3 regions of the Lysinibacillus sp. FSL P4-0201 genome follow, and region 3 is predicted to be linked to each of the others. Evidence: riboswitches for the same ligand, from Rfam matches in the RefSeq annotation. Region 3 holds a riboswitch; each other region holds the start of a gene.
The links. Region 3 has a riboswitch for S-adenosylmethionine ahead of metK (methionine adenosyltransferase). Riboswitches for the same ligand answer to the same signal wherever they lie in the genome.
Positions count from the first base shown of each region.

Region 1 (4,284 bases), 140 kb from region 3:
TAAAATGAAGTCTTGGATTTCTTTAGATGTTAATACTTCTAATAATTTTTTAATTTCAGGTTTTGATTCATCACCTGCACGTACAGCGATGATGTTAACATATGGAGATTCTTTATCTTCAAGAGAAATAGCATCTTCAATTGGGTTTAAACCGTTATCGATGGCAAAGTTAGAATTGATAAGTACTGCATCGCCTTCATCATTTTCGTACATTTGTACAAGCATTTCTGGGGCAGTATTTGCATCGAATTTAAAGTTTTTAGGATTTTCTTCAATATCCTTTAATTCTGCTGCTGTTTTATCAATGCCTTCTTTTAATTTGATTAAGCCTTTAGCCTCTAGCAATGACAGCATACGACCATGGTCAGATACTGAATTAGAAAGTAAAATTGTCGCGCCTTCAGGCAGGTCTTCTAACGTTTTATATTTTTTAGAGTAAATACCGATTGGTTCAATATGAACGCCACCTGCATTAACGAAATCATAGCCATTGTCTTTAATTTGTAGCTCTAAGTAAGGAATGTGCTGGAAATAGTTTGCATCAATATCTTTTGACTCTAAATCTTGGTTTGGTAGAACATAATCTGTATACGTTTCAATTTCAAGGTCTATGCCTTCTTTAGCTAAGATCGGTTTTGCTTTTTCTAAAATAACTGCGTGCGGTGTATTAGAAGCACCTACTTTTAATGTTACGTTTTCTTTGCTATCTGTTTGATCGCCAGATGCTGATTTTTCATCTTCTTTTTTATCTGTACCGCAAGCTGCTAATGCTAGTACAAGTATTGATAAAAATAATCCTGCTAATAACTTTTTCATTTATGACACTCCCTTTTATTTGTTTAAAATATGTTAGCGGTAAAAACCGGAATAACCCCTTTTTCTTGCTAGCGTTTATCAATTTTCTCGGTAATTAAATCACCAATCCATTGAATAATAAATACGACTACTAAGATCAAAATAGTTGCCATTAATGTCACATCTTGGCGATTTCGCTGGAAGCCGTCTAAGAAAGCTAAGTTACCAAGACCACCTGCACCAATAATTCCTGCCATCGCTGTATATCCTACAAGAGCAACAGCCGTTACAGTGATACCAGAAATCAAAGCTGGTAATGATTCCGGAACCAATACCTTCCAAATAATCGTAGAAGTTTTTGCTCCCATTGAACGGGCTGCTTCAATCACACCTTTATCAATTTCACGTAACGCAATTAATACCATACGAGCATAAAACGGTGCTGCACCGATAATTAAAGCAGGTAACGCCGCATTGGCACCGCGAATTGTACCTAGTAAAAACTTCGTAAATGGAATTAATAAAATAATTAATACGATAAATGGAATGGAACGGAAAATATTAACGAGTGATCCTGTTAAAAAGTTAACGATTTTATTTGCCCATAACTGATTGGGGCTAGTTAGAAATAGAACAATACCAATGACTAACCCAAGAATAAATGTCACAACCGTTGATATAGCTGTCATGTATAAAGTTTCATACGTAGCTTGCCACATATTTTCCCAGTCTACATTCGGAAAGAGATTAGTTAGCATTTTCAATCACCTCCGTCTGTACTTCCACTGTATTTAAATAACGAAGGGCTTCAGTGACGTTTGTCTGAGAGCCATCAATTTGCACAATCAATGTACCATATGCACCATTTTTTGTTTGCGAAATATTTCCGTGAACAATACTTACTTCTACATCAAATTGTTTCACAAGATGTGAGATGACAGGCTGTTCTGTTTTTTCACCAACAAAAATCAATTTGACAAGTTGTCCAGTTGGATAGTTTGTTTTAATTTGTGCTACCGTATCCTGTGTTTCCTTAGTGTCTGTAATTTGAGATACAAATTTCTTAGTAATAGCCGCCTGTGGGGCTTGGAAGACTTGTAATACCTCACCACGTTCCACAATTTCGCCTGCCTCCATCACCGCTACACGATGACAAATTTTGCGGATGACATGCATTTCGTGGGTAATCAGGACGATTGTTAAGCCTAAGCGTTCATTTATATCTACGAGTAAATCAAGAATGGCATCCGTTGTTTCAGGGTCGAGTGCGGATGTCGCCTCATCACATAGTAAAACCTCTGGATTATTCGCTAATGCACGTGCAATTCCTACACGCTGCTTTTGTCCCCCGGAAAGCTGGGATGGATATGCCTTATCGCGCCCTTCTAAGCCTACAAGGGCAATTAATTCCTTCACACGCGCTTCACGTTGAGCCTTTGGGAAGCCTGCGATTTCTAAAGGGAATGCAATATTTTCGGCAACTGTTCTTGACCAAAGTAAATTAAAATGCTGGAAAATCATACTTACCTTTTGTCTAGCTGCTCTAAGCTTTTGCCCTTTTATCGATGAAAATTCTTGATTGTTCACCGTTACTGTTCCTGCTGTCGGTTTCTCTAAACCGTTTAATAAACGAATCATGGTACTTTTACCAGCACCACTATAGCCGATAATGCCAAAAATTTCACCTTTATTAATAGTAAGGTTGACGTCTTTGACTGCCGTTAATTCGCCATTTGCTGTTTTGTATTTCTTTGTAATATTTTGAAGCTGGATCATAGCGAATACTCCTTTTCTCATATAGAAAACCCCTTCACTCACAGACAAGTAGAAGGGGTCACGTATGATACGTTAAACCGTTCTCTCATCTTTCAAAGAAAAATCTTTGGGTGATTTGGCACCTTTTCACATTGTGATGGTTGCCGGGCTTCATAGGGCACTTCCCTCCGCCACTCTTCATAAGAGTTCGATATATTTAATGTTTTAGTAATATATTTGATACTTTACCACGCTAGTAAAGTTCAGTCAATTGATTTTTTTAACAATTCATATAAAAATGGTACGGATTGAAAAGCATAAATCTTTTCTGTCACTTTTCCGCCATCACTGATGAGTAGACATGGAACACTTTCAATTTGATGCTCATAAGCAATGTGTTCCAAAAAGTTGATATTTGCTTTACCAATTTGTAGCTGTGGCAGTAATTGCTCAATAATGGACATCATTTTAGATGCCACTGCACACGTTCCACACATCGGTGTATATAAATAAAATGCAGTTTTCTCTCCCGACTGTTTAGCCGCTTCCCACTGCTCTATTGACCATTCTTCCATTTACTCACGCAACCTTACAAAATATATTCATTATGGATTGAAAAATGTGCACGCAGTAAGATCATTGCTAGCACTTTTCTTGGTGTTGTTTCTACTTCCTTGTATGTTGGCATTGTGCGCAGATGCTCAGCCTCTGGATAATGTCTGTCCATTAATGCACGTAGCTTATCACCAGAAGTATCTGCATCAAAAAAAGTAAATAGCTCACAGCCCTCATAGGGATCCAGTAGTTCTTCTAATTGATGCACACCAATTGTACCATTCGTACATAGTATTGTAACATTCTCATTCAAAATAGGCTCAATTTGTAGCTTATCTGAGCGCCCTTCTACTATCAAGCATTTTCCCTCGAACATTACGCCACCTCCATTTAGAGATCCCCACTTATAAGTCATTATATAACAAAAAACGCCGGTAGTTTCCGACGTTTTTCGATTATGGCTTGTCTTATTCAGCGATCATTTCTTCGTATTGCTCTGCTGTCATTAGTTTCTCAACTTCTGATGCGTCAGCAGGCTCAACAACGATCATCCATGCTTTTTCATATGGTGATTCATTAACGAATTCTGGGCTATCTTCTAAATCTGCATTTACTTCAACTACAGTACCTGAGATTGGTGCATATAATTCAGAAACAGTTTTTACTGATTCTACGCTACCGAATGGATCATCTGTTTTGATTTCGTCGCCAACTTGTGGAAGCTCAACGAATACGATATCTCCTAATTCAGATTGTGCGAAGTGAGTAATACCAATACGTACTTTTCCATCTTCTACTTTTACCCATTCATGTTCTTCAGAGTATCGTAAGTCTTTAGGTGTGCTCATGCAAAAAACCCCTCCATAAATATGTAATATATTCACTTTCAGTGTGCCATACTTCTCCTATAAATACAAGGTTTAATACGGTTATTTCCAAGCTTGCTCAAAATCTACTTCTTTAAAACCTAAAGTAACTTTTTTTCCATCTGTCACGATGGGACGTTTAATTAACATGCCATCTGAAGCAAGTAGCTCAAGCTGCTCATCCTCCGTCATTTCTGCTAACTTGTCCTTTAAACCAAGCTCACGATATTTCATGCCTGAGGTATTAAAAAATTTTTTCAAAGGCTGTCCACTAGCTTGCCAAATAGCTGTTAATTCTTCTTTAGTGGGAGGT
Region 1 covers NZ_CP151995.1:3,654,850-3,659,133, forward strand. The annotation lists gene MKY76_RS18380 (MetQ/NlpA family ABC transporter substrate-binding protein) at 1-816, opposite strand, end outside; gene MKY76_RS18385 (methionine ABC transporter permease) at 885-1,553, opposite strand; gene MKY76_RS18390 (methionine ABC transporter ATP-binding protein) at 1,543-2,571, opposite strand; SAM riboswitch class I at 2,654-2,757, opposite strand; gene MKY76_RS18395 (thioredoxin family protein) at 2,814-3,125, opposite strand; gene MKY76_RS18400 (hypothetical protein) at 3,140-3,481, opposite strand; gene gcvH (glycine cleavage system protein GcvH) at 3,573-3,953, opposite strand; gene MKY76_RS18410 (arsenate reductase family protein) at 4,035-4,284, opposite strand, start outside.
Region 1: another riboswitch for S-adenosylmethionine. It lies ahead of MKY76_RS18390 (methionine ABC transporter ATP-binding protein); the one in region 3 lies ahead of metK (methionine adenosyltransferase).

Region 2 (4,284 bases), 1.7 Mb from region 3:
GAAATTGTATTCAAAAACTTTCGCGTTGTAGGGTGCTTCGGTTTCGCAAAAAGTTCAATCGCTGTGCCAAATTCCACAACTTTCCCTGATTCTAGAACAGAAACCTCATCGCAAATTTTTTGAATTACATTCATTTCATGTGTGATGAGCAGAATCGTAATGCCTAATTCACGATTAATTTTTAACAACAATTCAAGAATGGCTTCCGTTGTCTCAGGATCAAGTGCACTTGTTGCTTCGTCACTAAGTAAAATCTCTGGTTCCTGTGCTAAGGCACGTGCAATAGCCACACGCTGTTTTTGACCACCTGAAAGTTGATTTGGGTAACTATCTAGTTTATCTGTTAAACCGACAATTTCAGCATACTTAGCTACTCGGTTTTTTACTTCCGCCTCTTTATAGCCTAGTAGCTTTAAGGGAACTGCAATATTATTGTAAACTGTTGCTGTTTTTAAGAGATTAAAGTGCTGGAAGATCATCCCGATTTTTTGGCGTGTTTGACGTAATTCGTGAAGAGAAAGGGTCGTAATGTCTACATTGTCTATCACTACTTTTCCTGCTGTAGGACGTTCTAGTAGATTAACGCAACGAATGAGTGTACTTTTACCAGCACCACTATAGCCGATTACACCATGAATTTGTCCCCTTTTTACGTGAAGGTTGATGCCATCCACAGCTTTTATGATGCCTTTTTTCGATTTAAATTCTTTTGAGATATTTTGTAATTGAATCATGCGATTGTTTGCTCCTTTCTCAACCTTCTAAAAAGCAAGAATCTGCTCGTCTTCCCATTGGGGAATTTCAGCAGATTCTTCGGCTTTATAGAAGCTTTCTGAACATATTACCAGCTAGGGATTACAGAACCTTTGAATTCCTCTTCGATGAATTGACGCACTTCGTCAGATTGGTAAGCCTCAACGAACTTTTTAATTGTTGGATCATTTTCATTTTCAGCACGTACAACAATATAGTTCACGTATGGAGAATCAGTAGATTCCAATAAAATAGAGTCATCTTTAGGGTTAATGCCAGCCTCTAGTGCAAAGTTTGTATTAATAGCTGCTACATCTACTTCACTAAGTTGTTTAGGAATTTGAGCTGCCTCTAATTCAATGAATTTTAAATTCTTTTTGTTTTCTTCTACATCACGGATCGAGGCTGTTAAGTCTGCACCCTCTTTTAACTTAATATAGCCAGCTTCCTGTAAAACAAAGAGGGCACGTGCTCCATTCGTTGGGTCATTTGGTAAGCCAAACGTTGCACCGTCAGGAATGTCATCAAAGGATTTATATTTTTCTGAGTAGATACCCATTGGATTTAAAATCGTCTTGCCCACTGGTACTAAATCTGTATCATGGTCTTTATTAAATGTATCTAGGAAAGGCTCGTGTTGATAGCTGTTCGCATCAAGATCACCTTCAGCTAAGGATGTATTAGGTAAAACATAGTCAGAAAATGATTTTAGTTCTACTTCTAGCCCATTTTCTTTTGCTACTTTAGCGGCTACTTCTGCAATTTCTTCGTGTGGACCAGAAGTGACGCCTACAACGATTTTCTTTTCATCAATTCCTTCAGCTTGGCTTTTACTATCTTCTTTAGAGCCACAGCCTGCTAAAGCTGCTACTAATGTTAAACTTGCTAAACCTACTAAAAATTTATTTTTCTTTTTCATGAAAATACCTCCAAGATTGTTTTTATCGGTTTTTTGAAAATAAAAAAACTCTCTTACAAATTAAGAGAGGCTCATGAAAAGATGTCCTCTCTTATCTATCAAACGAAGATCGTTTGCAGGATTTAGCACCTTCCTATAAAAAGGAGGTTGCCGAGCTTCATAGGGCCAGTCCCTCAGCTACTCTTGATAAGAGATTTATAATATTTTTTTGTAATTCCGATAGAACTAATATAATTTATAGGGTATAGTAAGTCAATAAATAATTTTTAAATTTTTTATATAATTATAATATTTCGACGCAAAAGAGGGATAACAATGTCTGTAAGAGTTAATTATGGTATAGGTTCATTTGGTAAGGTTATTAGTGCTCGTTTTCTAACGGGAACAGATATCATTGAAGGGATTGAAGCGCTTTGCGAAGAGAATAGCATAGAGTCAGCAACAATTGTAAGCTGTATTGGCAGCTTTCAAAAAAGCAGCTTTGTTTATTTAGTGCCAGATGCAACAGCTCAAATTCAAGTTCGTTTTAGTGATGTGATTGAAAAAGAGGGACCATTAGAATTTATTCAAGGTTCAGGTGTGGTGTGTAAGCGAGATGGTGGATATGAGACACATTTCCATGGTTCTATGAGCGATCAATGGGGTGTTGTATCAGGTGGGCATTTAATAAAAGGGGGCAACCCTGTTATTACTGCTGACATCGTGTTGGCAGAGGTACAAGGGATTCAACATATTCGAAAATGGGATGATGAAACAGGTCATGTTCAATTTTATCCATTAGAAAATGGTTTAGGGCAACCAAGGAAAATTGAAAAATAGTAATAATCCTGTAGCTAGGGATAGCTACAGGATACGGCGTCATTATCTTTTAAACAATTGTAATTGCTCGATTCTATGGATTGCTTCATGTAAGCGCTCCTCACTAACCAGCAATCCTACGCGTACATAGCCTTCACCATATTGACCGAAGCCATTACCTGCTGCTACAGCGATATCAGCTTTTTCGAGCAAAAGATCAGCAAACTGTTCACTTGTATAGCCTAGTGGTACAGGGAGCCATGCGAAGAAGGAGCCTTTTGGAGCCGTAACATGCCAGCCAATTCTTCGAGCTTCTTCAATGAGTACATTGCGGCGACGCTCATAAGTAGCTCGTAGTTCATCCGCACATTGTTGGGAAGCCGTCAGTGCTACTGCTGCGGCTTGTTGAATGGCAGGGAATTGACTACAAAACAGATGATCCTGAATTAGATTAATAGCAGCAATAATCTCGGCATTCCCTACAGCGAAGCCTATACGCCAGCCAGCCATATTATAGGTTTTCGATAATGTATACATTTCAACTCCTACTTCTTTTGCACCCTTTGCTTGAAGGAAGCTAACTGGTTTATTACCGTCAAATCCTATTGCCCCATAAGCAAAATCATGTGATACGATAATATTGTGCTCCTTCGCAAAGCGAATGGTCTCTTCAAAAAACGCAAGTGATGCTGTACCACCTGTAGGGTTGTTCGGGTAATTTAAGTAAAGAAGCTTTGCTTTTTCTTTCACTTCATCAGGTAATGCATGATAATCAGGTAAGAAATCATTTTCAGCAAAAAGGGGCATTACTTCAAAATTGACGTCTCCTAGTACAACACCTGATAGGTAATCTGGATAGCCAGGATCTGGTAAGAGCATCGTGTCACCAGGGTTTAACACAGCTAAAGGTAGCTCAACTAGACCAATTTTTGTTCCACCAAGAATCGCTACCTCTGTATCTGGATTTAGTTCTACCTGATATTCACGTAGATAAAAGTCCGCAGCAGCTTGGCGTAATTCAGCGAGACCTCTAAAAGGTGAATATTTGTGGTTTTGAGGATTTTCAGCTGCTTCCTGTAATGCTTGAATGATGTGAATAGGCGTTGGCTGATCGGGATTTCCTTGCCCAAGGTTAATGACATCACGCCCTTCTTCTAGAGCCAAGTTTACTTTTTGAACGAGTGCTGCAAAAAATTGAGTGGGTAGTTGCTGTAGTTTTTTAGAGAATTCCATGCATGATCACCTTTTTCAGAATATAATAATTATTATTGAAGAATATGAAGCAAATAGTATTACTTTTTCTGTTAATTGTCTAGAGGAGGAATAGAGATGAAAATCGGTTGTATTCAATTAAATGTTGGCTTTGGCAAAGTTGAAGAAAATTTTGAACGTGCCGAGGATAAGATTCGTGAAGCTGCAAAAAATAGGGCAGAAATCATAGTGTTACCTGAAATGTGGAATACAGGCTATGCTTTAGAGAAACTGCCTGAGCTAGCAGATATCAATGGTGAGCGGACAAAGACCTTTTTGGCTAAACTTGCTAAGGAACTTGATGTACATATTGTAGGGGGCTCTGTTTCAACAAAGAAAGGCGATAAATTTTATAATACGATGTATACCTTTGATCGTAATGGAGAACTTGTTGGGGAATATAGCAAGGCACATCTTTTCCGTTTAATGGACGAGCATCTTTACTTGGAAGCAGGGGATGAAATGAATCGTTTTGCTTTAGATGATATTGAAGCTGCTGGTGTCATTTGCTATGATATTCGCTTCCCAGAATGGTTACGTGCACATGCATTACAAGGAGCAAA
Region 2 covers NZ_CP151995.1:546,904-551,187, forward strand. The annotation lists gene MKY76_RS02700 (ATP-binding cassette domain-containing protein) at 1-734, opposite strand, end outside; gene MKY76_RS02705 (MetQ/NlpA family ABC transporter substrate-binding protein) at 842-1,672, opposite strand; SAM riboswitch class I at 1,761-1,865, opposite strand; gene MKY76_RS02710 (PPC domain-containing DNA-binding protein) at 1,988-2,491, shown strand; gene MKY76_RS02715 (pyridoxal phosphate-dependent aminotransferase) at 2,534-3,703, opposite strand; gene MKY76_RS02720 (carbon-nitrogen family hydrolase) at 3,800-4,284, shown strand, end outside.
Region 2: another riboswitch for S-adenosylmethionine. It lies ahead of MKY76_RS02705 (MetQ/NlpA family ABC transporter substrate-binding protein); the one in region 3 lies ahead of metK (methionine adenosyltransferase).

Region 3 (4,284 bases):
CCAAACACAGCATCTTGTGTCGTTTCAACATCTGCTAATTTACCATCGATTGCTGCACGAACCATTGTACGTGTGTAAGAAAGTTTCATACGGCTACCTGTGCCATATTCGCCACCAGTCCAACCAGTGTTTACTAAGTATACCTGTGCACCGTGCTCGTCAATTTTTTGTCCTAACATTTCTGCGTATACTGTTGCAGGAAGTGGAAGGAATGGAGACCCGAAGCAAGTAGAGAATACTGGTTCTGGCTCAGTCACACCACGTTCAGTTCCAGCAAGTTTAGAAGTAAACCCGCTTAGGAAGTGATACATCGCTTGTTCTTTTGTTAATTTACTGATTGGAGGTAACACGCCAAATGCATCAGCTGTTAGGAAGATGATTGTTTTTGGATGACCTGCAACAGAAGGATCAACGATATTTTCAATGTATTGGATTGGATAAGCTACACGTGTATTTTCTGTTAGTGAACCATCATCATAGTCACAAATACGAGTTTCTGGATCAACAGCTACGTTTTCTAATACAGAGCCGAAGCGGATTGCATTGTAGATTTCTGGTTCTTTTTCAGCAGAAAGGTTGATTGTTTTTGCATAGCAACCACCCTCAATGTTGAATACACCATTATCAGACCAACCGTGTTCATCGTCACCGATTAGCTTACGATCAGGATCAGCTGATAACGTCGTTTTACCAGTACCAGATAGACCGAAGAATAACGCTACATCGCCAGCTTCACCAACGTTTGCTGAGCAGTGCATTGAAAGAATACCTTGTTGTGGTAATAAGTAGTTCATGATACCAAAGATAGATTTTTTCATTTCACCAGCATATTCTGTACCACCAATTAAAATAATTTTCTTTTCAAGTGATACGATGATGAATGTTTCAGAAGCAGTACCATCAACCGCAGGATCTGCTTTAAAGTTAGGAGCTGAGATGACAGTGAAGTCGGCAACATGAGAAGCTAATTCATCTGCTGTTGGACGGATAAATAATTGATGAGCAAAAAGATTGTGCCATGCGTATTCATTGATAACTTGAATGCTTAATTGTGAGTCTTTGTCAGCACCTGCAAAGCCTTTGAATACGAATAACTCGTCACGTTCTTTTAAATATTTTATTACTTTTACATATAGGTTATCGAACACTTCAGAAGAAATCGGTTGGTTGACTTTACCCCAGTCAATTTGATCTTTTGTGCTTTCTTCTTCTACCGTATATTTATCTTTAGGTGAACGACCAGTGTATTTGCCAGTTTCTGCACGAACTGCGCCATCTACTGTTAACATTGCTTCACCACGAGATGTAGCTTTTTCTGCTAATTGTGGTACTGAAAGTTGAACATTAATGTTACCGCCGTTTAATAATTCCTTCAGTTCGTTTGCAATTTCTACTGAATTCATCGATTAAATACCATCCTTTTTTATAGTATTCCCTTGATTTAGAGGGATTTTTTCTTAATTTCAAAAATAGTATAACACAATTGCTTAAATAATCTATACTAATTAAGAAATTATTTTAGAGTTTTTACCACTTTTCAATAAACTGACAAAAAATAATGTTTTTCGAGTAGAATACCATCAATCCTACTGTAATTAGGCACGAAAATTGAGCCACACATATGTTACCACAAGTAGCTAGGTATGTTGTAGGGATTAATTTGCTTCTATTTACATCATCATCCAAGTATGAAAAGTTTTTGTGTAATAAGTTCTTTCCTTTCTATACAGTAATACATAAGAAAATATTTGACAATGTTCGACCTTTTCAGTAACATGAGATTGAACGGATACTCTTATCCCGAGCTGGTGGAGGGTCAGGCCCTGTGAAACCCGGCAACCTGCATGAACTATTTCACGACATGCGTTGGTGCCAACCTGATGCAAGGGAACATCCCTTGAACGATAAGAGTGAAAGGTTACGCAGTCATTATTCCTTTCCTCATGTAAAGTAACGTGAGAAAAGGATTTTTTTATTGTTAAAAATCAATATAAAGGTAAGTATATGTAGTTCTTTCCTTATTATAATGACGGATCTTTCGAAATCCTCGTGTTAAAAGCAGCAGTAACGGCTTGAGAGTTCAATCCTTAGGAGCGGACTTGACATGGGTAATGAGTACCGTATTCATACACAACTACTTATTGTAAGAGTATTTAGGAGGAAAACCAAATGACAAACCGTCGACTGTTTACATCAGAGAGTGTAACAGAAGGACATCCAGATAAGATTTGTGACCAAATCTCGGATGCCATTTTAGATGCTATTTTAGCAGAAGATCCAAATGCACGTGTAGCGTGTGAAACAACTGTAACAACAGGATTAGTATTAGTAGCAGGAGAAATTACTACTTCTACTTATGTGGATATTAAAGGTATTGTTCGTGACACTGTAGCTGAAATTGGCTATACACGAGGTAAATATGGCTTTGATGCTGAGAACTTAGCGGTGCTTGTGGCAATTGGTGAACAATCACCTGATATTGCTCAAGGTGTTGATCAGGCATTAGAGGCACGTGAAGGCTCTATGACAGATGCTGATATAGAAGCAATTGGTGCTGGTGACCAAGGCTTAATGTTTGGCTATGCATGTAATGAAACACCAGAGCTAATGCCATTACCAATTAGCTTGGCTCACAAATTAGCACGCCGTTTAACAGAAGTACGTAAATCAGGTGAACTTGCCTATTTACGTCCTGATGGTAAAACGCAAGTAACGATTGAATATGATGACAATAATGTACCGGTTCGCGTGGATACAATTGTTATTTCAACACAGCATGATGAAGAAGCAACACTTGAACAAATTCAAGCAGATTTAAAAGAATTTGTTATTGCACCAGTTGTACCGAGTGAATTATTAGATGCTAATACGAAATACTTCATCAATCCAACTGGCCGTTTTGTAATTGGTGGGCCAAAAGGTGATGCTGGATTAACAGGACGTAAAATCATTGTTGATACATACGGTGGTTATGCACGTCACGGTGGTGGTGCCTTCTCAGGTAAGGATGCTACCAAGGTAGACCGTTCGGCGGCATATGCAGCACGTTATGTAGCGAAAAACATCGTAGCAGCTGGCTTAGCAGAGCGTGCTGAAGTGCAACTTGCCTATGCGATTGGCGTTGCTCAGCCTGTTTCCATTGCTGTCGATACATTTGGCACAGGTAGAGTGAAAGAAAGCGAGATCGTTGAATGGGTACGCGAGCTATTCGATTTACGCCCAGCAGGTATCATTAAAATGCTTGATCTTCGTCGTCCAATTTATAAACAAACTGCTGCGTATGGACATTTTGGTCGTACAGATTTAAATGTACCATGGGAGCAAATTGATAAAGCAGACGCGCTACGAGAAAAAGCACGTTTATAAACTATTGAACTAAAGTAATGAAGTCATTAGAAAATTATTCTGATGTATTAATAAGCAAAGGGGCAACATTGCTCCTTTTGTTTTTTTTACAAAAATACCTCGCTAGGATTCGTGAACATATTCGGTACACGAAAACGCGAGGGATTTTTTCGTTAGTATTGATTTTTTGTGTAGGTTATTTATTTCTGAAGTGATTTATAATATTGACCTTTTTCTGCGTATTCTCGTACGATGCGTTCCATATCCTCTTTATCTTCAGCATTTAATTCTCGGACAACTTTTGCTGGACGACCTAATGCTAAACTATTTGGAGGAATGACTTTACCAGGAGGTACTAGGCTTCCAGCTCCAATAAATGCACCTTCTCCAATCTCAGCTCCGTCTAAAATAATGGATCCCATACCAATTAAGGCATTTTTGCGAATTGTACAACTATGTAAAGTGACTTGGTGTCCAACTGTTACCTCATCTTCAATAATGAGCGGATATTTTGGGCTTTGGTGTAAGCAGCAAAGATCCTGGATACTGACACGTTTACCAATAATCGTTGGGGAAACATCACCACGAATAACCGTATTAAACCAAATAGTTGTTTCGGCGCCAATTATTACGTCGCCCGTAACAGTTGCGTAATCAGCAATGAAAACAGACGGATCGATCTTTGGCGTTTTATCTTTAAATGGATAAATCATGAAAATCGCCTCTTTTCTTTCTATAATGTAGTATTATCGTATCAAATACGCAACTTTATGGAAATATAAAATTAAAATGTGCTATTTATTTCGATATAATCAAAGTGTAATCATTTTTTAGGAGGACTATGTAATGTGGAAATGGGAAGCTGATGGACAAGCAAAAGCTGTGATTGCTATTCTTCATGGTGCTTATGAAAATCACCGTTGGTATGCATGGCTGATA
Region 3 covers NZ_CP151995.1:3,516,569-3,520,852, reverse strand. The annotation lists gene pckA (phosphoenolpyruvate carboxykinase (ATP)) at 1-1,403, opposite strand, end outside; SAM riboswitch class I at 1,793-1,911, shown strand; gene metK (methionine adenosyltransferase) at 2,170-3,366, shown strand; gene MKY76_RS17540 (gamma carbonic anhydrase family protein) at 3,546-4,058, opposite strand; gene MKY76_RS17535 (alpha/beta hydrolase) at 4,192-4,284, shown strand, end outside.